DNA from 3 places in the Halopseudomonas pelagia genome. Region 2 is predicted to be linked to each of the others. Evidence: predicted binding sites of a transcription regulator. Region 2 holds the regulator's gene; each other region holds the start of a gene.
The links. Region 2 encodes sigma-54, which starts transcription at its own class of promoters, with help from an activator protein. Its sites were predicted from a motif close to ANTGGCATNNANNTTGCTNT; they were not measured.
Positions count from the first base shown of each region.

Region 1: a site for sigma-54 is predicted at 5,798-5,817, ahead of flgB (flagellar basal body rod protein FlgB). Genes of this name have one in related genera too.
Region 3: a site for sigma-54 is predicted at 2,190-2,209, ahead of nirB (nitrite reductase large subunit NirB). Genes of this name have one in related genera too.

Region 1 covers NZ_CP033116.1:1,708,365-1,716,051, forward strand. The annotation lists gene EAO82_RS08115 (MFS transporter) at 1-1,065, shown strand, start outside; gene EAO82_RS08120 (flagellar brake protein) at 1,114-1,863, opposite strand; gene EAO82_RS08125 (flagella synthesis protein FlgN) at 1,947-2,408, opposite strand; gene flgM (flagellar biosynthesis anti-sigma factor FlgM) at 2,459-2,770, opposite strand; gene EAO82_RS08135 (hypothetical protein) at 2,781-2,945, opposite strand; gene flgA (flagellar basal body P-ring formation chaperone FlgA) at 2,977-3,687, opposite strand; gene EAO82_RS08145 (chemotaxis protein CheV) at 3,805-4,734, shown strand; gene EAO82_RS08150 (CheR family methyltransferase) at 4,795-5,622, shown strand; gene flgB (flagellar basal body rod protein FlgB) at 5,873-6,277, shown strand; gene flgC (flagellar basal body rod protein FlgC) at 6,281-6,733, shown strand; gene flgD (flagellar hook assembly protein FlgD) at 6,750-7,436, shown strand; gene EAO82_RS08170 (flagellar hook protein FlgE) at 7,471-7,687, shown strand, end outside.
Region 2 covers NZ_CP033116.1:1,193,552-1,201,238, reverse strand. The annotation lists gene mlaE (lipid asymmetry maintenance ABC transporter permease subunit MlaE) at 1-551, opposite strand, end outside; gene EAO82_RS05675 (ABC transporter ATP-binding protein) at 551-1,366, opposite strand; gene EAO82_RS05670 (KpsF/GutQ family sugar-phosphate isomerase) at 1,677-2,648, shown strand; gene EAO82_RS05665 (KdsC family phosphatase) at 2,645-3,178, shown strand; gene lptC (LPS export ABC transporter periplasmic protein LptC) at 3,178-3,765, shown strand; gene lptA (lipopolysaccharide transport periplasmic protein LptA) at 3,752-4,285, shown strand; gene lptB (LPS export ABC transporter ATP-binding protein) at 4,282-5,007, shown strand; gene EAO82_RS05645 (RNA polymerase factor sigma-54) at 5,090-6,589, shown strand; gene hpf (ribosome hibernation-promoting factor, HPF/YfiA family) at 6,683-6,991, shown strand; gene ptsN (PTS IIA-like nitrogen regulatory protein PtsN) at 7,009-7,470, shown strand; gene rapZ (RNase adapter RapZ) at 7,474-7,687, shown strand, end outside.
Region 3 covers NZ_CP033116.1:2,291,169-2,298,855, reverse strand. The annotation lists gene EAO82_RS10835 (nitrate/nitrite transporter) at 1-422, shown strand, start outside; gene EAO82_RS10830 (bifunctional protein-serine/threonine kinase/phosphatase) at 425-2,089, shown strand; gene nirB (nitrite reductase large subunit NirB) at 2,388-4,844, shown strand; gene nirD (nitrite reductase small subunit NirD) at 4,841-5,167, shown strand; gene EAO82_RS10815 (nitrate reductase) at 5,469-7,687, shown strand, end outside.

The sequences.
Region 1 (7,687 bases), 510 kb from region 2:
GTTCTTGGCCATGCCATGACCTCAAGCGTCGAGGTATGGCTGGTCCTGCGGTTGCTGGTGGGTATGGCGATGATGTGCCAGTACATGGTGCTCGAGAGTTGGCTCAACGAACAGGCCGAATCGCATCAGCGCGGGATGGTTTTTGCCAGTTACATGGGTGTGACCTTTTTGGGGCTTGCGATGGGGCAAGTGGTACTGACCGCCATGCCGGATCTGGATATCCGCCATCTGCTGATCGTCTCCATGTGTTTTTCTCTCTGCCTGGTGCCGGTAGCGGTAACCAACCGTATCCACCCGGCACCGCTGCACCCGGCTCCGATGAAAATCCGTTTGTTTATCGAACGTATCCCGTTGGCGCTGACTACAGTGGGCGTGTCGGGTTTGCTGCTGGGGTCGTTTTATGGTCTGGCGCCCATATTTGCCTCGGTGAGCGGGCTGGCGACCTCGGATATCGGTATTTTCATGGCGGTGACCATTGGCGCGGGTCTGGTCGCCCAGTGGCCAGTAGGTTGGTTGTCTGACCGGTTGGATCGTAGTCGGATGATCCAGGTCAATGCCATCGTGTTGACGGGCGTGGTGTTGCTGATCGCGCTGGCGGACATGTCGCCCCTCGGCTTGATGGCGCTGACTTCGCTGTTTGGCGTGTTGGCATTTACCTTGTATCCGCTGGCAGTGGCTTTGGCAAACGACCATGTCGAGCCCGACGACCGGGTGCCGTTATCAGCTATGCTGCTGGTGACTTTCGGTCTGGGAGCCAGTGTCGGGCCGCTGCTCGGCTCGGTATTGATGAAAGCCATGGGCGCTCACATGCTGTATGTGTTTATGGCCTGCTGCACCCTGATTCTGGTCCTGCGTGTGCGGCCAGAGGCGGTCAGTGGGGAACACCTTGTGCCAGACGCGCCGATACACTTTATGCCCGCCGCGGGTAATCTGGTCAGCTCGTCGCTGGCTGCGGCAATGGACCCGCGGGTAGATGAACATATGGTGGAAGAGCAGATGCGCGATGATGGTCACGTCAAGGCGTCCGAGCGCGATGAAGATCAGGACGACCACCGGCCAGGCTGATTCGGCTAGCATTACCTCGGTAGAGCTGCGCTAGGTTGCGAGCGCAGCTCAGAATAGATCGTCTTTCTCCAAACGTCGGGCTTCGCGTTGGAGGAAGTTGACGAACCGGTCGATCTGCCGCTGCACGAGCGGGCTGGGTTGTTTGAAGCGCAGACCAATGTGCGTTTCGTCGATCGCGCTTTCATAGTTGGCGTGACGCACTTCCAGGGTCAGGCTGCTCCTGCCGTTGTCCGGCAACTGCAGATAACTGAGCTCGAACTCGTCACCGGGGGGCAACTGATGACTGCAGTCGCCCGCCACCCGTGCTTTGCAGCCGGTAGCGGAAATATCCATGATGCTACCGGTCAGGACTACAGCGCGCTTCGCGTGGACGATGCCGATCCCTACATCCAGGCTACGGCGTACCGCGGCGCGAAAGGCTCCGCGTTTCTGGTGATAGATCATTTCCTGCGGCACTGCCGCAAGGTAGGCGGGTGCGTCGTCAAGCATGACTGTCCGAGCGCCCGGGCACTGCCAACGGATGTGTACACCGTCAATCCAGGTCTCTAACCGGAAGGACTCACCCATGGACGCATACCGGTCTCCTTCACGGGGGATCATTTCATCCAGCCATAGCTGCTTGGAGTCGGTATCGATCTTGACGATAAAACTCTGAAACCGTTGGGTGCGATCAATGAAGGTGATGGTAAGTGGATCGTGGCGCTGCTGAATATTTTTCAGTAACGACAGGATCTCAATGGCGGAGCGCACTTCGCGCGGCGGCTGTGGACCAGCTTCTTGGTTGAATAAGGTGGACACTGACGGCTCTCGGTATCAGAAAATCAGGCGTTTACTATACAGCATGAGAGCCGCGCAGCATCGAAGCTCGGTGCAATGCCAACTTATACCTTGGTCAGGTTACGTGGTGTGCCGCTTCTGCTGGAAAGACCCTGGCTGTCATAAATGTTCTGACTTGACTCGCCCTGATTGCGTAACAGGTCGAGTAGCTGTCCGGTCGCTTGTTGACTGTGCCGAATTAACCGGGCGTTACGTTCGTTAGCCGTTTTACAGCGTTGCAAGGCGTCCTTGAAAGCGTGGTAGGTGCTCAAGAGTGCCGCTGTCTGCGTGGTAGCTAAATGATGCTCAAGGCTCTCGCCCGGCTGGATGCCCATTTGCTGGCAGTAGGTGATGATGGCGCGATCGTGCTCGGCGAGGCTGGTCACCAGCGGCGCTTTCTCGGCCAACAATAACTCTAGGGCAGGCATGTCACGATCGACGAGGGCTTTGTGTTCCTGATCGAGCAACGCAGTAAAGGATTCCGCATCAACTATTGCGGTAGAAAAGAGCGTATTCAAGTGTTCCATCCGGGTTCTCCGCCTCGAGTGTCAGCAAAGCTTCTGGATGGTACTCCGGATTATTCCTCGAGAGCCAGAAGCTTGTCTGCAATGCGCGCACTGTCGGTCTGGTAGGAGCCGTCACTGATGGCCTGACGAATCTGGGCAACGCGCTCGCTGTCTACTTCAGGCAGATCGCGCAAGCGTTCTTCGATGGCTTGCAACTGTTGGGCCTGGGAACTCAGCTTCACCCCGTTCTCAGCGCTGCCGCCTGGATCGGCAGGGGTCTGCTCCGCAGGGCGTGACGCTTCAGCTGCGTCGCGCTTGCTGTTTGCCGCGGTAGACTGCGCGCTGCGGCTGGCGCTGTTGGAGGTGTTGAAATCGATAACCATTCTGTTTTCCTCAGAATCTGAATGCTTTGCTAGTAGCGTTAACGGCGGCCAGCTTCAGAACTTTAGGATTATTTAACCTGAATTCGCACATATTTTTGCAAAGCTGAAAATGCTTGCGTTGCGTGCGGCCGGAAAGCTTGCCGGGAAGCTTGAAAGTACCGGAGAAGCTGATCATACCTGATCCGTAGTAAATGTCATTCGTCGCATTACATCGCTACCTCAACCTGACCCGGCCCCATCACTCTGGCTTGGACCACGCGGCCTGAGCGGATGTTCCGTACGTTGATTTGGCTGCCGGTATTACCGCTTTCCATTGCTTCGCCCGACATGCGTACAGAAACCTGGGTATTGGCCGCGCTGATAACCACCTTGTCACCCCGTTTGATGACTTCATCCTGCTCCAGCATCTGCGGCGATAGAACCGTATCGGCATTTATCTGACGACGCAGACGCATACCAGCTACCTGCTGAGGGTCGGTCAAATAAGCGTTGCCGAGCAAGCCGACATCACGCTCAAGCATTGCCAGATCCGTTGGTTTGATCAGGCTGTGGCGGCCAAGTGGACGGGTGACTACGAGAACGTCTTGAAACAGGCTGACCTGGGCAGGTACGAATAGCCGCCAACGTACCTCACTCTCGCAACTCAGGCGCACGGTAACCCGACCTACCGGCTCGGCCGGACTCTCCAGGCTGGCAGACAGGGCATTCTCTGGGCACAGCGGCAGGCGCAGGCGCGGGTCGAGACGGTTAACTTGAACGTCATAACGCGCTTCCCGCGCACTGCGATCCAAGTGGGCTTCAACTTCCTGCTCAAGAAAAGTCGTGGTCGCGCCGATAAGCTGGTCTATCAGCGGATTAGCTGAAAGGCCAGCGCAAAAAAATATCGGCAATGCCGCGCACCCTGTTAGAAAACGCATACAATGAACCTTGATGACAAAGGGTTGGCGTATGTCAATAAAACGCCGTTACGTGAGTTACGGTAACCATGCAGCAAGATACGTGCCGCATAACCCGCTATCGATAAGGAGTTGCCCATGGCAGGCGTGATGGATTCGGTCAACCAGCGTACTCAGCTGGTGGGCCAGAACCGCCTTGAGCTTTTGCTGTTCCGGCTTGCCGGAAATCAGCTTTACGGCATCAATGTGTTCAAGGTGAAAGAAGTGCTTCAGTGCCCGAAACTGACGTTGCTGCCAAGGCTTAACCCGGTAGTGCGGGGCGTTGCCCATATTCGTGGCGGCACCTTGCCGATCATTGATCTGAACAAGGCGACCGGCGGCCCGGGTCTGGATGATCTGAGCACGGCGTTTGTCATTATTACCGAATACAACTACCGCGTGCAGGGTTTCCTGGTGCGCTCGGTGGAGCGGATCGTCAATATGAACTGGTCCGATATTCATCCACCGCCACGCGGCACGGGCCGGGACCATTATCTGACCGCGGTAACCCGCGTTGATGAACAGATGGTCGAGATCATCGACGTGGAGAAAATCCTCGCCGAGGTCGTGCCTACGGTGGAAACCATCACCGCCGGCGTGATTGATGAACAGACTCACTCCGAGGCAACCGCGCGCAGGGTGTTGATCGTTGATGATTCTTCGGTCGCACGCAAGCAGGTAGCACGCTGCCTGCAGGAAGTCGGCGTTGAGGTGATCACCATGAATGATGGCCAGCAAGCGCTGAATTATCTTCGCGAGATGGCCGACCAAGGCGACAAGGTGACGGACGAGCTGCTGATGATGGTGTCGGATATCGAGATGCCGGAAATGGATGGCTATACGCTGACGGCCGAGGTAAGAAATGATCCGCGGCTGGTGGGTCTGCACATATTGCTGCACACCTCGTTGTCCGGCGTATTCAACCAGGCGATGGTAAAGAAAGTCGGCGCTGATGACTTCCTGGCCAAGTTCAAGCCTGATGAACTGGCCCAGCGGGTGATTGATCGACTGCATGCGTTGCGCGGATAAACTGATGACTGATGCTGCAATTCAATATGCTGTAATTCAACTGAGAATGGGACGGGCTGTGTGACATCAGCGAACAAGGATTTCCAGGTTTTCCGCGAATTTCTGGAAAAAGCCTGTGGCATTGTGCTCGGAGACAACAAGCAGTATCTGGTCGCCAGCCGCCTTAATCGGTTGTTGGAGCAGCACCAGATAAAAAGCCTGGGTGAGCTTGTTACGCGTATTCAGACCCAACCCAGAGCCGGGTTGCGCGAAGCGGTGGTTGACGCAATGACCACTAATGAAACGCTGTGGTTTCGCGATGTCTACCCATTTGATGTGCTTAAAAATCGGCTGATTCCAGAGTTTATCAAGGAGAACCCCGGACAACGGCTGCGTATGTGGTCGGCAGCCTGCTCCTCGGGGCAGGAGCCTTATTCGTTGAGCATGAGTATCGACGAGTTTGATCGGGCCAACCTGGGTCAGTTACGCGGTGGGGCGCAGATCGTGGCTACCGATCTGTCGGGGGCTATTCTTACCGCTGCCAAGTCGGCTGAGTATGACAGCCTGTCGGTTGCGCGCGGTCTATCGGCTGACCGGCTGGCGCGTTATTTCGATCAGTGGATCCCGGGTCGCTGGACGGTCAAGCAGCCGATCCGCAATCGGGTGGAATTCCGAGCGTTGAATCTACTTGATAGCTACGCGATGCTAGGCAAGTTCGATATCGTCTTCTGCCGCAACGTGTTGATCTATTTTTCCGCTGACCTGAAGAAAGATATTCTCAAACGTATCCATGCGACCTTGAAACCGGGTGGTTATTTGATGCTTGGCGCCTCCGAGGCGCTCAATGGCCTGCCTGAACTCTATCAGATGGTCCAGTGTAGTCCCGGCATCGTTTACCAAGCCAAATAAGTCTCCAGTTTAGATTAATCCCTTCCTCTTATCGTGCCAGGCAGGTTTGACCTGCCTGGGCGGAGTTGGCGACGGCCTCCTCTGCCTAGCCTCGAGCATTTGCCGTTGGGCGGTCATTCTTTGCCGCGCTGCCGGTCTCAAATTCCCAACTATCTGAAATTAAACATGATTTTATATTGGCACGGCACTTGCTATGTCTATTGGCAAGAACACTGTGTGGCTATTTGTTGCCATCCTGAGGAATGCCGGTATGAGTATCAATTTCGATAAAGCTTTGGGAATACATGAGCAGTCACTGCTGTTTCGCGGCCAGCGAGCAGCGGTACTGGCAAACAATATTGCCAACGCCGATACGCCCAATTTCAAAGCCCGCGATCTGGATTTTGCCGCCGTGTTACAGGCTGAGCAGAGCGGCGAGGGTCGCTCTTTCAATGCGACTCAGACCCACTCCCAGCACATGAATGCCGAAAGTCTGATCGATCAGGCTGCCGGCTTGCGTTTTCGCACGCCGCTACAACCAGCGGTCGATGGCAATACCGTCGATAGCCAGGCAGAGCAGGCGCAATATGCGGATAACGCGATTCGGCTGCAGGCCAGCTTTACCTTTCTCAACAGCAAGTTTTCAGGGCTGATGACCGCCCTGCGTGGAGAGTAAACCATGTCTCTAAGTGACGTATTCAATATTGCCGGATCCGGCATGAGCGCCCAGTCTGTGCGACTCAATACGGTAGCCAGCAACATCGCCAACGCCGAGACAGTGTCCAGCAGCGATGGTGAAACCTACCGCGCGCGGCAGCCGGTATTTTCCACGGTGTTCAATGCTCAGTCGGGCATGAGCCAAGGCATGGGTCAGTCACTGTTTGCCGGCGATGATCAGGCGGGGCAGGGCGTGGAAGTGCGCGGCATTGTGCAGTCCGATGCCGAGCTTCAAGCGCGTTACGAGCCAGATCACCCGATGGCCAATGAAGAAGGTTATGTGTATTACCCGAACGTCAACGTAGTTGAGGAAATGGCCAACATGATGTCCGCATCACGTGCCTACCAGACTAACGTCGAAATCATGAATGCAGCCAAGACCATGTTGCAGCGCGTTCTCACCCTGGGTCAGTAACAGGAGCTATCCGACCATGAGTATTGCCAATTCAATCGGTACCGGCGCCAGCGTGCTGGATCAGTACGGCCGGGACGACAGTCGTGAGGTCCAGGGTGACGAGATGGGCAAGGACCAGTTCCTTACGCTGCTGGTCACGCAGCTCAATAACCAGGATCCGCTGGCGCCCCAGGAAAACGGCGAGTTCATTGCCCAACTGGCGCAATTCAGCACGGTGGAGGGTATTGAAACGCTCAATACCTCAATGGAATCTCTGCTCAGCGGCTATCAGTCGTCTCAAGCCCTGCAAGCCTCCTCATTGGTAGGGCGCAAGGTCATCGTGCCCACCGACAAGGCAATGGTTGATACCGCCGAGGGCGTCAAGGGCCAGTTGGCTTTGCCCGAGCCCAGCACGAATGTCTACGTCAACGTACTCGATGATGAGGGCAGCCTGGTGACGCGCATCAATCTCGGCGCTCAGGATACGGGTATGCACGACTTTATCTGGGACGGTACTGACGCTAGCGGCAATATCATGCCGCCCGGGCGTTACAAGTTTGAAGCTCAGGCCAGTATCGATGGTGAGAACAAGCAACTGGCGACGTTGTTGCCGGCCAATGTTGACAGCGTTTCTCTTGGCAATGGCGCTGGTGGGCAGATGACCCTGAACGTTGCCGGCCTTGGCAGCATTAATTTATCCGACGTGTATTCAATCAGTCAGTAACAGCCGTCCAACCGAATCGGCAAGGAGCATTACCATGTCTTTTAATACAGGTTTGAGTGGTATCCGGGCGGCGTCATCCGATCTGAATATCACTGGTAACAATATTGCCAACGCAGGCACGGTTGGTTTCAAAGGTTCGCGGGCCGAGTTTGGCGATGTGTATGCGGCATCGATTCTTGGCACTGGCCGTAATGCCGTTGGTAGCGGTGTGCTACTGAATAATGTGGCGCAGCAGTTTACTCAAGGCAACA
Region 2 (7,687 bases):
GAATACACACCCAGCCAGTCCACTGCGACCATCGCACCACCCCAGATACCCACCACGCAGAAAATCATTGCCAGCAGCGGCATGGAGATAAAGCCGGCCCACAACCGCGGCGCAATCACATACTTGAGCGGATCGACGCCGATCATTTCCAGGCTGGACAGCTGCTCGGTGGCCTTCATCAAGCCAATCTCGGCGGTCAAGGCCGAGCCAGCACGACCGGCGAACAACAGCGCAGTCACCACCGGCCCCAGCTCCCGCAGCAACGTCAGGGCAACCATCTGCCCCACGGCCTGTTCCGAACCGTAAGTGCTCAGAATGTTGAAGCCCTGCAGGGCGAGCACCATACCAATAAACAGGCCGGACACAATAATAATCGCCAGCGACAATACGCCGACCGCATACAGCTGCTTGAGCAACAGCGTCCAGCCGCTGCCAAAATTCGAGCGCCCGCACAGGGCCTGAAACAAGAACACGCCGGAGCGGCCCAGCGCCGCCAGCACATTCAGCCCCGAGGCCCCCATCAGCGCCACTCTGTCAGTCAGGGTTCGCATTATTGGCTCTTCCCTTTGAGCAGATCGTCCATAAAGGACGGCGCAGGATAATGGAAAGGCACAGGGCCGTCAGGCTCGCCGAGCATGAACTGGCGAATACGCGGATTGTCCGAATGCATCAGATCGTCCGGCTTGCCGTGCCCGAGCACCTGGCCGTCACCTACTACATATAGATAGTCGGCAATGCTTGCCGTCTCGGCCAGGTCATGCGACACCACGATGCTGGTCAAACCCAGCGCGTCGTTGAGCAAGCGAATCAGCCGCACCAGCACACCCATGGAAATAGGATCCTGGCCAACGAAAGGCTCGTCATACATCATCAGTTCGGGATCCAGTGCAATGGCTCGAGCCAGGGCAACACGGCGCTTCATACCACCGGACAGCTCGTCCGGCATCAGCGCATGGGCACCGCGCAGGCCCACGGCCTGCAACTTGAGCAGCACGATATCGCGGATCAGCTCTTCGCTAAGATCAGTGTGCACGCGCAGCGGAAAGGCGACGTTTTCGAACACCGACAGATCAGTAAAGAGCGCGCCGCTCTGGAACAGCATGCCCATATGCTGACGAGCCTCGAACAAGGCCTCGCGCTTGAGCTGCGGAATATTCTGGCCATTGACCAGCACTTCGCCGCTTTCCGGGCGCAGTTGCGCACCGATCAGGCGCAGCAGCGTGGTCTTGCCGCAACCGCTGGGACCCATGATCCCGGTCACCTTACCGCGGGGTATGCGAATATCCACCCCATCAAAAATAAGGCGGTCGTCGCGCCTGAAAGTTACCTTTTTCAGGTCAACGATATAGTCTGAAGAGTCGGTCATAAATGAATCAGGCTTCTCGGAGCTGCCATACTGCGGCGGGCAATTTGAACGCGCTAATATATCAGTTTGCGTTAGGCAGCCCAAGTAACCGTCGAACAATTGGTTGCTTAGGCAATATCTGCTAATCAATTGGGCGCGCGGATCAAGCGCCCACTGCTGGAATGGGCTAGTGACAACCCCCTGGCAATAACCCAAGGGAACGTCAGGGCGCTGAGGCCCTCCAAGTTGACATAGCGCTGCCACCCTCACTGGTGAGTTGGGCGGCACAAGGCGCTATACTAGCCAGTCAGACCATCACTCAAGATACTTCATGCCTGATTTCAACTACATAGCTTCTGCCCGCCGCACCATCGAGATGGAGCGCGATGCCGTCAACAGTCTGCTGGAGCGGCTGGACCACCATTTTGATGCCGCTTGTACGGCGCTGATGGCCTGTACCGGGCGGGTGGTGGTCACCGGCATGGGCAAATCCGGACATGTAGGCAAGAAGATCGCCGCCACCCTGGCCAGCACCGGCACCCCGGCATTTTTTGTTCATCCTGGCGAGGCCAGCCATGGCGACATGGGTATGATTACCCGTCAGGATGTGGTTATCGCTCTGTCCAACTCCGGCAACACTGCTGAAGTGGTCACCTTGCTGCCACTGCTCAAGCGCCTGGGGGTGCCGCTGATCAGCATTACCGGCAACCCGGATTCGATCATGGCCCGTTCGGCGCTCGCTAACCTGCACACCGGCGTAGAGCAGGAAGCCTGCCCGCTCAATCTGGCCCCCACCTCCAGCACCACTACCGCGCTGGTAATGGGCGACGCCCTGGCCATTGCGCTGCTGGAAGCGCGGGGCTTCAGTGCCGAAGATTTCGCCTTTTCCCATCCAGGCGGCACGCTTGGAAGGCGGCTGTTGCTGTTGGTAGATGACATCATGCATGGCGAGGCAACCATGCCGCTGGTAAGCCCGTCGACCTCATTACGCGACGCCCTGCTGGAAATGACTCGCAAGGGGCTGGGGCTGACCGGCATTGCCGATGAAGAAGGACGCCTGGTCGGCATCTTTACCGATGGCGATTTGCGTCGCACGCTGGATCAAAGCATTGATATACGCACTGCCGGCATTGCCGAGGTAATGACCCGTAACTGCAAGACCGTGCAACAGGGCATACTCGCCGCAGAAGCGTTGAAGGTCATGGAAGACGGCAAGATCAGCGGCCTTTTCGTCGTCGACGAGCAGCATCGCCCGGTCGGCGCCCTCAATATGCATGACCTTTTACGCGCAGGAGTTGTATGAGCGGACCAGACCAGCAATTGCTTGAGCGCGCCAGAGCCATCCGTCTGGCCATTTTTGATGTGGACGGTGTACTCACTGACGGGCGCTTGTACTTCATGCCCGATGGCACCGAGTTCAAATCCTTCAACACCCTGGACGGACACGGCATCAAGATGTTGATGGCATCGGGGGTGGAAGTTGCCATTATCAGCGGCCGTTCGTCGCCGCTGGTGGAAAAGCGCGCCGCCAACCTGGGCATTCGTCACCTGATTCAAGGCCGCGAAGACAAGCTCAATGCTCTGGCCGAGCTGCGCAACGTGCTGGACTTTGAGCTGGAGCAGATTGCCTTTCTGGGCGACGACCTGCCAGATCTGCCGGTGATGCGTCGCGTTGGCCTGGGTATAGCCGTCGCCAGCGCTGATTCTTTCGTCCGTGAGCATGCGCACGGCATTACCGAAGCATCAGGCGGAGCTGGTGCAGCGCGCGAGTTCTGCGAACTGATCATGTACGCGCAGGGTTCGCTTGATAACGCCCGGGCAGCCTACCTCTGATGCCGACTATTCCGAAAATTCCGCGCTATCTGCTGACTGCCGGCTTTATTGGCCTGGCGGTGGTGCTAGGCCTGTCGATCGGTTATTTCAATATCCGGCCGGCCAGCTTCAATGACAGCCTGACCATCAGCGATCCCAATCAGCCGGACTTCTTCATGGAAAACAATCGCATACTCATGCTCAACGAGCAGGGTACGCCGGCCTATGAACTGACCAGCGTCCGCGCCACCCATCAAGCCGACGACGACAGCACCAAGCTGGAGAGTCCGCGGTTGATTTTTTACCGGGCGGAGGACGGTGAGCCCTGGCTGTTGGAAGCAGAGCACGGCGTCGTTACGCAGGCAGGCGATCAGGTTGAACTGACCGATAATGTCTTGCTGCAGAGCCAGAATCCCGCCCAAACCGACCGACGCATGACGACACAGGCGCTGACGCTGTTTCCCGCGCGAAATTATGCCGAAACCGCACAAAGCGTTAGAATCGAAAACGCCGGCAACGTGACCAACGCTGTCGGCATGCAGGTTTATCTTAACGACGGCCGCCTAGAGCTGCTGTCCACCGTAAGGGGTCAACATGAGGTGCGTTAAATCCCTGGGCCTCGCGGCCCTGGTACTGGGGCTGGGAATGTCCGCGGCAGTGTTTGCCGCCGACCGTGACCAACCCATCCGCATTCAGGCCAACAGCGCGACGCTGGATGACCGCAGCAACACCGCCATTTACACCGGTAATGTCATCATCACCCAAGGCAGCATGCGCCTGACCGGCAACCGGGTGACGCTGAACACCGACGCCGAGGGCGCGGTGAGCAAGATTGTCAGCCAGGGCACACCTGCGACTTACAAGCAGACGCCCGAAGGCGGCTCGCCAGTGGATTCCCGCGGCCAGACTATTGAATATCTGGCCGATGCCGACCGCGTAGTGCTGATCGACGAGGCCTTTCTGGAGCAGGACGGCAATACCTTTCAGGGTGAATACATCAGCTATGACATCACCCGCGAGGTGGTGGACGCCGGCCGCGCCAACAGCGACGGCGGCACTGGTGGCGAGCAGGACCGGATCGAAATCCTCATCCAGCCACGCAAACGCACTGAACCGGCCAACCCATGACCACACTGGAAGCGCGTCACCTGGCCAAAGCCTATAAATCCCGCAAAGTCGTACGGGATGTATCGGTCTCCATCAACAGCGGCGAAGTGGTCGGTCTGCTCGGGCCCAACGGGGCAGGCAAAACCACGTGCTTCTACATGATTGTCGGCTTGGTCAAAGCTGACGAAGGCAATATTCTGGTCAACGGCGTGGATGTGACCAAGCTGCCCATGCACGGTCGGGCACGCCAGGGTATCGGCTACCTGCCTCAGGAAGCCTCCATTTTTCGCAAGCTCAGCGTCGCCGATAACATCATGGCGATCCTGGAAACCCGCAAAGACCTGAACAAGCAAGGCCGCGCGGACGCGCTGGAGTCGCTATTGCGTGAATTCCACATCCATCACCTGGCCAACAGTCTGGGTATGAGCCTGTCCGGTGGCGAACGCCGCCGCGCGGAGATCGCTCGCGCTCTGGCCACCGAACCCAAGTTCATTCTGCTGGATGAACCTTTCGCCGGCGTTGATCCGATATCGGTCAACGATATCAAACAGATTATCCAGCACCTGAAAAGCAAGGGCATCGGTGTACTCATCACCGATCATAATGTGCGAGAAACACTGGATATCTGCGACAAAGCCTATATCGTCAACGACGGGCATATCATTGCCGAAGGCGACGCTGAAACCGTCCTGGCCAACCAGACGGTGAAAGACGTGTATCTGGGGCACGCCTTCCGCCTGTAGATATTCAACCGACCATGCATGCTAAAATTCTGTCGATTAACGCTATCGATTTAACATTGCGCACAAGGTAATACGCTCAAACATGAAACCATCGCTCGCCCTCAAGATGGGGCAGCAGCTGACGATGACGCCGCAGCTGCAGCAAGCCATCCGACTGTTGCAGCTATCCAGTCTGGACCTCCAGCAAGAGGTCCAGGAGGCGTTGGAAGCCAATCCCATGCTGGAGATGGCTGATGAAGGCGATGATGATTTCTCTCCGAGCCAGGAAAATGGCTTGGACAAGGATGACGCGCCGGCGGTCACCATCCCGGAACCGGTGGCGATGGACGCGATTGAGCAACACAGTCAGGCCGAAGAAGAAGGCAACTGGAACGAGCAGATCCCCAGTGAGCTGCCGGTGGACACGCAATGGGATGACGTATACCAGACCTCAGCCAGCTCGCTACCCAGCCAGGATGACGACGAGTGGGACTTTACCGCCCGCACCGGCTCTGGCGAGACATTGCAAAGCCATCTGGAATGGCAGCTCAACCTGATTCCGCTGTCGGAAACCGATCAGTTGATAGCGCTGTCGTTGATCGATGCGATCAACGCCGACGGCTATCTGGAAGAGTCCCTGGAGGAGATTCTTGCCTCGCTCGATCCCGAGCTGGAAGTCGAGCTGGATGAAGTAGAGATGGTTCTGCACCGCATTCAGCAGTTCGAACCTCTGGGTGTCGGCGCGCGCAACCTCAGTGAATGCCTCTATCTGCAACTGCGCCAGCTTCCCAAGGACACCCCCCTGCTCGAACAGGCGCAGAAGATCGTCAAGGATCACCTGGAACTGCTCGGCAGCCGCGATTTTACTCAACTGATGCGCCGGACCCGGCTGAAGGAAGAGCAACTGAGCCGCGCGATCAGCCTGATACAGACGCTCAATCCGCGCCCTGGCTCGGAAATCGCCTCGGGCGAGCCCGAATATGTGATTCCCGATGTGATCGTGCACCGTGACAACAAGCGCTGGATTGTCGAGCTGAACCAGGAGTCAGTACCCAAGGTGCGGGTGAACAATCATTACGCCTCCATGGTCCGCCGCGCGGATGCCAGCCAGGACAACACTTACCTGCGTAATCATTTGCAGGAAGCACGCTGGTTCATCAAGAGCTTGCAAAGCCGCAACGAAACACTGATGAAAGTCGCCACGCAGATCGTCGAGCATCAGCGCGGCTTCCTGGAGCATGGCGAAGAAGCGATGAAACCCCTGGTGCTGCACGATATCGCCGAGGCGGTGGGCATGCACGAGTCGACCATTTCGCGCGTAACGACGCAGAAATACATGCATACCCCACGCGGCATCTTCGAGCTAAAATACTTTTTCTCCAGCCATGTCGGCACCGCAGAAGGCGGTGAATTCTCCTCCACCGCCATCCGCGCGCTGATCAAAAAGCTGGTGGCAGCAGAAAACCCGAAGAAACCATTGAGCGATAGCAAGATCGCTGGTTTACTGGAAGAACAGGGCATCGATGTGGCCCGCAGAACCATCGCCAAATACCGCGAGTCGCTCAACATCGCCCCTTCGAGCGAACGCAAACGGCTGGTCTAGCCAGCATGCAATAACGATTTTAGTGATAGCAGGTGGCACCATAGGGAGCCAAGCACGGTTCCCTGTTACTCCAAGCCAATCAGGAGAAGTCGTATGCAACTGAACCTTAGCGGTCATCAACTGGACATCACCGATGCATTGCGCGATTACGTCAACGAGAAAATGTCACGTCTCGAGCGACACTTCGACAAGATAACCAACGTACAAGTCACCCTGGAAGTTGAAAAGCTGCGCCAGAAGGCCGAAGCTACACTCCACGTGGCCGGGGGCGAAGTAGTCGCCAATGCCGAGCATACGGATATGTATGCAGCCATAGATTTACTGACGGACAAGCTTGATCGTCAACTGATCAAGTACAAGGAAAAGAACCTGAATCGCCAGCAAGGCGTCAACGACCGTTAAGGCAGACTCTCCGCATCATTATGCAAATTGATCACATACTCACCCCCGAGCGCACCTTTGCCGGTGTGCAGGGGGTTTCAAAAAAGCGCGTTCTGGAGCTGATTGGCAAACTGGTCGCCCAGCATAGCCATCTTGATCCCGACAGCATTTATGAAAGCCTCATCGCCCGTGAAAAACTGGGCTCCACCGGCTTCGGCAATGGTATCGCCATTCCGCACTGCCGCCTGGAGGGCTGTCACAAGGCTGTTGGCGCGTTATTGCAACTCGAATCCAAAATCGACTATGACGCCCTTGATGGCGAGCCCGTCGACCTGATTTTTGTGTTGCTGGTGCCGCTTGAGGCTACCGAGCAGCATTTGCAGATTCTCAAGATGCTTGCCGGCAAGCTGGATCAGTCTAGCTTGCGCGAAGCCCTGCGCAACGCACCGGACGCCGAGAGTCTGTACCGCATCATGACCAGCGAAGACGACGGGAGCTGACCCATGCGTCTGGTTGTCGTCAGCGGACGCTCTGGATCCGGCAAGAGTACAGCTCTGCATCTGCTGGAAGACAACGGCTATTACTGCATAGACAACCTGCCTGCTGGCTTGCTGCCGGAGCTGGCCAAGCAGGTTAATAATACCGGTTTGAATCTGCCCAAAGTCGCCATCAGTATCGACGCACGGAATCTGCCCAGTGATCTGGAGCGTTTTCCCG
Region 3 (7,687 bases), 1.1 Mb from region 2:
TGGGTGGCGCCTTTGCCGACCGGGTCGGTGGCATTCGCTCGCTGCTGTGCATGTATGCCGTAGCATCGCTGTGTATCGCGCTGGTTGGCTTTAACCTCTCCAGCTCCTTTGCTGCACTGGCGCTGTTCGTCACAGCCATGCTGGGATTGGGCGCTGGCAACGGTGCGGTCTTCCAATTGGTACCCCAGCGCTTTCATCGTGAAATCGGGGTAATGACCGGGTTGATCGGCATGGCCGGCGGCGTAGGCGGGTTCGTACTGGCCGCCGGGCTGGGTACCATCAAGCAGCAGACCGGCGACTACCAACTGGGACTCTGGTTGTTTTCTGGCCTCGGCCTGCTGGCCCTGTTTGGCTTGATTGGCGTCAAACGTCGCTGGCGCACCACCTGGGGTTCGTCAGCCATGACCTCGGCGCGAATCTGATCATGAGTCTGGAACTGCGCATCGCCGAAGCGAGCGCCAGGGGCCCGCGGGAAGAGAACCAGGATGCGATACGCATCGTTACGCCTGCCCCGCACCTGGCCGCAAGCAAGGGCCATCTGCTAGCGCTCGCTGATGGTGTCAGCCACTGTGCCGATGGTGGTCTGGCTGCCCGGGCAACCTTGCAAGCGTTGGCGCTGGATTACTACTCGACGCCCGAAACCTGGACCGTGACTCAGGCTCTGGAGCGGCTGTTGACCGCACACAATCGCTGGCTGCGCTGCAATGGCGGCGGGCAGCCGCTACTCACCACCCTGAGCCTGCTGGTGCTGCGCGGGCAGCGCTATACGCTGGCACATATCGGCGACTGCCGGGTCTACCTGTTGCGCGATGGCCAGCTGCGCAAACTGACCCAGGAGCATGTGTGGGAGCAGCCCGGCATGCAGCACGTACTCAAGCGCGCCATGGGCCTGGATGAACATCTGGTGATGGACTACCTGGAGGGCGAGCTGCATAGCGGCGATCGTTTTCTGCTGGTCAGCGATGGCGTCTGGGCGCAGTTGGATGATCAGCTACTGCACCAGTACCTGACCCGGGAGGATGAACCGGCAAACTGCTGCAATGAGCTGGTCAGCCAAGCACATCTGGCCGGCAGCCCGGACAACGCCAGCGCATTGCTGGTATGCATTGATCACCTGCCGAAAGCCAGCCTGAATGATGCGCTGCTGCCAGCGGACGAACGTGCCGTTCCTCCGCCTCTGAAGAACGGTCAGAGTTTTGAAGGCTGGCTTGTCACAGAGCGCTTGGCCGAATCGCGCCAATCCTTGCTGTATCGCGTCAAGGACGCCACCCAGCAGAACTGGCTATTGAAAACCCTGCCCGCTGCGCTCAAGGATGACCCTGAGGCGCAGCGTCAGTTGGTGCTGGAGGAATGGTTTCTGCGCCGGGTGGCGGGTACGCATGTACCCGAACTGCATGCGCATTGCAGTCGTCGGCACCTGTACTACGTAATGCGCGAATATGCCGGCATGACCCTGCAGCAACAGAAGCGCAGCACCGGTCTGCTCAGCCTGGCGCAATTCCAGAGCCTTGCACCCGCTTTGACACGTGCTGTCGGACTATTGCATCGGCGCAATATACTGCACAGGGATATAACCCCCAGCAACCTGCATATCGGCGATGACGGCGTGCTGCGCCTGCTCGATTTCGGTCTGGCATTCTGCCCCGGCTTGTCAGACTGGCAAGGCGGTTTACCCGGCACGCCCAGCTATATCGCCCCGGAAGCTTTTGCCGGGGCCGAGCCCTCAGCGCAGCAGGATCTGTACAGCGCAGGCGTCAGCCTCTATTACCTGCTGACCGGCCATTACCCCTATGGCGAAATCGAAGCGTTTCAGCATCCGCGCTTTGGCCAACCGACTCCACCGAGTCGTTATCGGCCGGATCTGCCTACCTGGATTGACCGCTGCCTACTCAAGGCGTTGGAGACCGATCCCGGCAAGCGCTACGAAACCGCCGAGGAATGGTTATTGGCTTTAGAACGGGGTGATCGCTCAGCTCTGGCGCCGGCACATCGGCCGTTACTGGAGCGCGCGCCGCTGGCGATATGGCGCGGCATTGCACTGGGTGCGTTGGGTTTGAATCTGCTGCTGCTGGTGATGTTGCTGCACTGAGTATCGCATAAGCGCACCAGGGTGGTGCCGACCGCCTCATATGGGTGCAGTAAAATCTCACTCAGCGCCCTGCAACCCGAGGAATATCAGTTACTTGGAAGCTGGCACGCACTGTGCATTGTTGTAATCAAGAGATATTCATACAAGCAAGCCACGCAAGTGCAACACCCTTACATAACGTGCAACTGTCAACGGCGACAGGGCACTACCTGACTGATCAGGAACCGGACAAAGGCGTCCTACCGCGAGAGCGGTGGGACGCCTTTTTTGTTTTGCGCTCAACAACACGGAGCAACAGATGCAAAAGCTCAAACTGGTGATGGTAGGCAACGGCATGGCCGGGGTACGTACCCTGGAAGAACTGCTCAAGCTCGCACCTGACATGTACGACATAACCGTGTTCGGTGCCGAGCCGCACCCCAACTACAACCGCATTCTGCTCTCGCCGGTTCTGGCCGGCGAGCAGGCGTTCGAGGACATTATCCTCAATGACCTGAAGTGGTACTCAGATAACAACATCACCCTGCATACTGGCCGCAAGGTGGTCAAAATCGATCGCAAGGCCTGTCGTGTGTATGCCGACGACGGTACCGAGGCGGAATATGACCGGCTGTTGATGGCGACCGGCTCCAATCCTTTCATTCTGCCGATTCCCGGCAAGGATCTGGAAGGCGTGATCGGCTATCGGGATATCGCCGATACCGAAACGATGATGAACACCGCCAAGACCCACAAGCACGCCGTGGTCATCGGCGGCGGTCTGCTCGGCCTGGAAGCGGCCAACGGGCTGAAGATGCGCGGTATGGAAGTCACCGTCGTGCATATCGGTGAATGGCTGCTGGAACGCCAGTTGGATCGCACCGCGGGAAATTTGCTCCAGGGTTCGCTGGAAGAGCGCGGACTGAAGTTCCTGCTGCCACAGTTCACCAGCGCGTTGCTGGATGATGGCAAGGGCCGGGTCAAAGCCGTGCGCTTCAAGGATGGCAGCGAAATTCCCGCCGACCTGGTGGTCATGGCCGCCGGCATCCGCCCGAATACCGATCTGGCAGAAAGCGCTGGCCTGGCCTGCAATCGAGGCATTCTGGTCAGCGATACGCTGCAAACCTACGATCCGAAGATCTACGCCATCGGCGAATGTGCCAGCCACCGGGGCATCGCCTACGGTCTGGTTGCGCCACTGTTTGAACAAGCCAAGGTCTGCGCCAATCACCTGGCCATGCTCGGTTATGGTCGCTACGAAGGCTCGGTCACCTCGACCAAACTCAAGGTTACCGGCATCGACCTGTTCTCCGCTGGCGAGTTCATGGGCGATGACGACAGCGAAGTGATTACGCTGTCCGACCCCATCGGTGGCGTGTACAAGAAGCTGGTGATCAGAAACAACATCCTGGTCGGCGCCTGCCTGTACGGGGACACCGCCGACGGCGGCTGGTACTTCCGCATGGTCAAGGAAAGCCACAACATTCACGAGATCCGGGACCACCTGATGTTTGGCGAAAACGCCATTGGTGATACCGGCCACCAGGGTCAGAGCAAGACCACCAACATGCCCGATGACATGGAAGTCTGCGGCTGCAACGGCGTATGCAAGGGCACCATCGTCAAGGCGATCCAGGAGCACGGCCTGTTCAGCGTCGATGACGTGAAAAAGCACACCAAGGCTGCCAGTTCCTGTGGCTCCTGCACCGGCCTGGTCGAGCAGATCGTGATTAACACCGTGGGCGGCGCCGCTGATGTAAAGCCCAAGAGCGAGAAAGCCGTGTGCGGCTGTACCGATCTGAATCACGGCCAGGTCCGCAAGGCGATTCGCGAGCACCACCTGATCAGTATTCCCGATGCCATGCGCTTTATGGAATGGCGCACGCCGAACGGCTGCGCCACCTGCCGCCCGGCGCTGAACTATTACCTGATCTCCACCTGGCCAGGCGAGGCCAAGGACGATCCGCAGTCGCGCTTTATCAACGAGCGCGCCCACGCCAATATCCAGAAAGACGGTACCTACTCGGTTATTCCACGCATGTGGGGCGGCATTACCAATGCGGCGGAGCTGCGCCGGATCGCCGATGTAGCCGACAAGTATCAGGTGCCCATGGTCAAGGTCACCGGTGGCCAGCGGATCGATCTGCTCGGCATTAAGAAAGAGGATCTGCCCGCGGTCTGGAAGGATCTGGATATGCCCTCGGGCCACGCCTACGGCAAATCCATCCGCACGGTAAAAACCTGCGTAGGCAGCGAATTCTGCCGCTTTGGTACGCAGAATTCGACGCAGATGGGCATCGACCTGGAGCATGCGCTGTTCAACATGTGGTCGCCACACAAGGTCAAGCTGGCGGTGTCCGGTTGCCCGCGCAACTGTGCAGAATCCGGCATCAAGGATATTGGCATTATCGGCGTGGACTCCGGCTGGGAGCTGTATATCGGCGGCAACGGTGGCATAAAGACCGAAGCTGGCGAGTTCTTCGTCAAGGTCAAGACCGAAGCCGAGGTGATGGAATACAGCCTGGCCTTCCTGCAGCTCTACCGTGAAGAAGCCTTCTATCTGGAACGCACCGTGCACTACATGCACCGCGTCGGTCTGGAGCACATCAAGAAGGGTGTGCTGGAAGATGCCGAGCGTCGCAAGGCTTTGCATGAGCGCCTGCTGTTTTCCCTCTCGTTTGAACAGGATCCCTGGAAAGAACGCATCGAGAAGGAAGAGCTTAAAAACGAATTCCGCCGCATTGCGGTCAAGGAAATTGCCGAGGTGGCCCTATGAACTGGCTGGATATCTGCGCGCTGGAAGACATTCCCCCACTTGGCTCACGCGTAGTGACCGGCGCCAAATGTGATATCGCGGTATTTCGCACCAGCGATGACGATGTATTTGCCGTGGACGATCGTTGCCCACACAAGAATGGGCCGCTGTCTCAGGGCATCGTTTTTGGCAAGCAGGTCACCTGCCCGCTGCACAACTGGACCATTCAACTGGAGAACGGCGAGGCCGTGGCCCCCGATGTGGGATGCACGCATCGCTATCCGACCCGGGTGGAGAATGGGCGGGTGCAGTTGGTGTTGGACAAGGCTCGGGAGCCAGCGTGATTGCTTTTATCGCAGGCTGCACGCAGGACCATAGCGTCGTTGGGGGCGGGATGGGCTGGACCGTCGATGCCTGGTCGAAAAATGCTCCTGCATTTTCGACACTTCCGCCGTCCTTGGCGGACGGACGGCATCGCCGAGCCCCCAGGGGTGAGGCGAGCGTTGACGAAGCTCAGCTTCGTGCGAAGCCGAACACCCACCAATCTGTGATTGGTGGGCTGGCCCGGAGGGGGTTCACGGCGTGTCCAGCCCAGCCCGCCGCCAATGAAGCCAAACTCGAAATATCAGAATCGAGCGTAATGCTATGACCACAATAACCGCCTCCACTTGCTGCTACTGCGGCGTCGGCTGCGGTGTGCTGATCGAGCACGATAATGAGCGCATTATCGGCGTCAAGGGCGACCCGGCGCACCCGGCCAACTACGGTCGGCTGTGCAGCAAGGGCGCGACCCTGCATTTGACCGGTGACCTCACAGCGCGAGCGCTGTACCCCGAATTACGGCTGGGCAAAGGCTTGGCGCGCAGCCGTAGCGATTGGGATACCGCCATGGGCCATGCCGCTCAGGTGTTTGGCCAGACCATTGCCGAGCACGGCCCCGACAGCGTCGCGTTCTATATCTCTGGGCAGTTGCTGACCGAGGACTACTACGCCTTCAACAAATTGGCCCGAGCGTTAGTGGCCACTAACAATATCGACAGTAACTCAAGGCTGTGCATGTCCAGCGCGGTGGTCGGTTACAAGCGCAGCCTGGGTGCCGATGCACCGCCCTGCTCCTACGAGGACATTGAACAAAGCGATTGCCTGCTGATTGTCGGCAGCAATATGGCTTATGCGCATCCGGTGCTTTTCCGCCGCCTGGAGCAGGCCAAGGCGGACAAGCCGGATATGCGCATCATCGTTGTTGACCCGCGGCGCACCGATACCTGCGATATCGCCGATATGCATCTGGCAGTGCAGCCCGGTACCGACGTGGCGTTGTTTCACGGCATTCTGCATATTCTGATGTGGGAAGGCTGGCTCGACCGGCGCTTTATCGACGAGCACACCGGCGGGTTTGATGAACTGAAAACCCTGGTGCGGGACTATACGCCAGAGATGGTCTCGGGCATCTGCGGCATCCGTCAGGATGATCTGCAGAATGTGGCACGCATGATCGGCACCGCGCCGTCGTTTCTCTCGCTCTGGTGTATGGGTTTGAATCAGTCCAGCGCCGGCAGCGCAAAAAATAGTGCGCTGATCAATCTGCATCTGGCCACCGGGCAGATCGGCAAACCCGGTAGCGGACCCTTCTCACTAACCGGCCAGCCGAATGCCATGGGCGGCCGCGAGACAGGCAGCTTGTCCAATCTGTTGCCTGGCCATCGCGAAGCCGCCAATGCCGAGCATCGCAACGAAGTGGCCGAATATTGGGGTGTCGACAGCCTGCCGGGTAATGTCGGCTTGAGCGCTGTCGAGCTGTTCGAGTGTGTACGTCAGGGCAAGATCAAGGCGCTGTGGATCGCCTGCACCAACCCCGCGCAATCCATGCCGGATCAGACACTGATCCACGAGGCGCTGGCCGCCTGCCCTTTTGTGGTGGTGCAGGAAGCCTTTGCCACCACCGAAACCTGTCATTACGCCGACCTGCTGCTGCCCGCCGCCAGTTGGGGCGAAAAGGCCGGCAGCGTGACCAATTCCGAGCGGCGTATCAGCCGCGTGCGTTCAGCGGTCGCCGCACCGGGCGAAGCGCGACCGGACTGGGCGATTGTCTGCGACCTGGCCACGCGTCTGGAAGCGCAATTACGCCCTGGCCAGCCAAGTCTGTTTGACTTCGACAGTCCCCAATCGCTGTTCGATGAGTACCGTGGGTTGACCGCCGGCAGGGATCTGGATTACAGCTCTCTAAGCTACGCGCTGATCGACGAACTGGGCCCGCAGCAGTGGCCGTTCGACGCGGCTACACAAAAAGGCACTGCACGGCTGTACGCAGATAATCAGTTCCCGACCGACAACGGCCGCGCGCGTTTTATCGCCGAGTCCTACTTGCCGCACAAGGAACAGCGCGATGCGCGCTTCCCGCTGACATTGAACACCGGGCGACTGCGTGATCAGTGGCACGGCATGAGCCGAACTGGCACTGCGGCGCAGCTGTTCGGCCATGTCGAGCAGGCGCAGATCAGCCTGCATCCGGACGACCTGCGCAGCCGCCGTCTGGTCGATGGCCAACTGGTGCAGGTCAAAAGCCGGCGCGGTGAGCTGATCCTGCCGGTGCTGGCGGATGAACAGATTCGCCCCGGCCAGGCCTATATTCCGATGCACTGGGGCAACCGCTTTCTCAAGGGCCTGGGCGTTAACGTGCTGACTCAGCCGCTATTTGATCCGCTGTCCAAGCAGCCCGAGCTGAAACAGGCTGGCATCAACGTCAAGCCCGTGGTCTTTCCCTGGGAACTGTTCGTGCTGGTGGAAGGCAACGTGCAGCAGCGCTTCACCGCGCTGCGTGACCATTGTGAAGAGCTGGCCTTCGCCAGCTTCAGCCTGGCTGG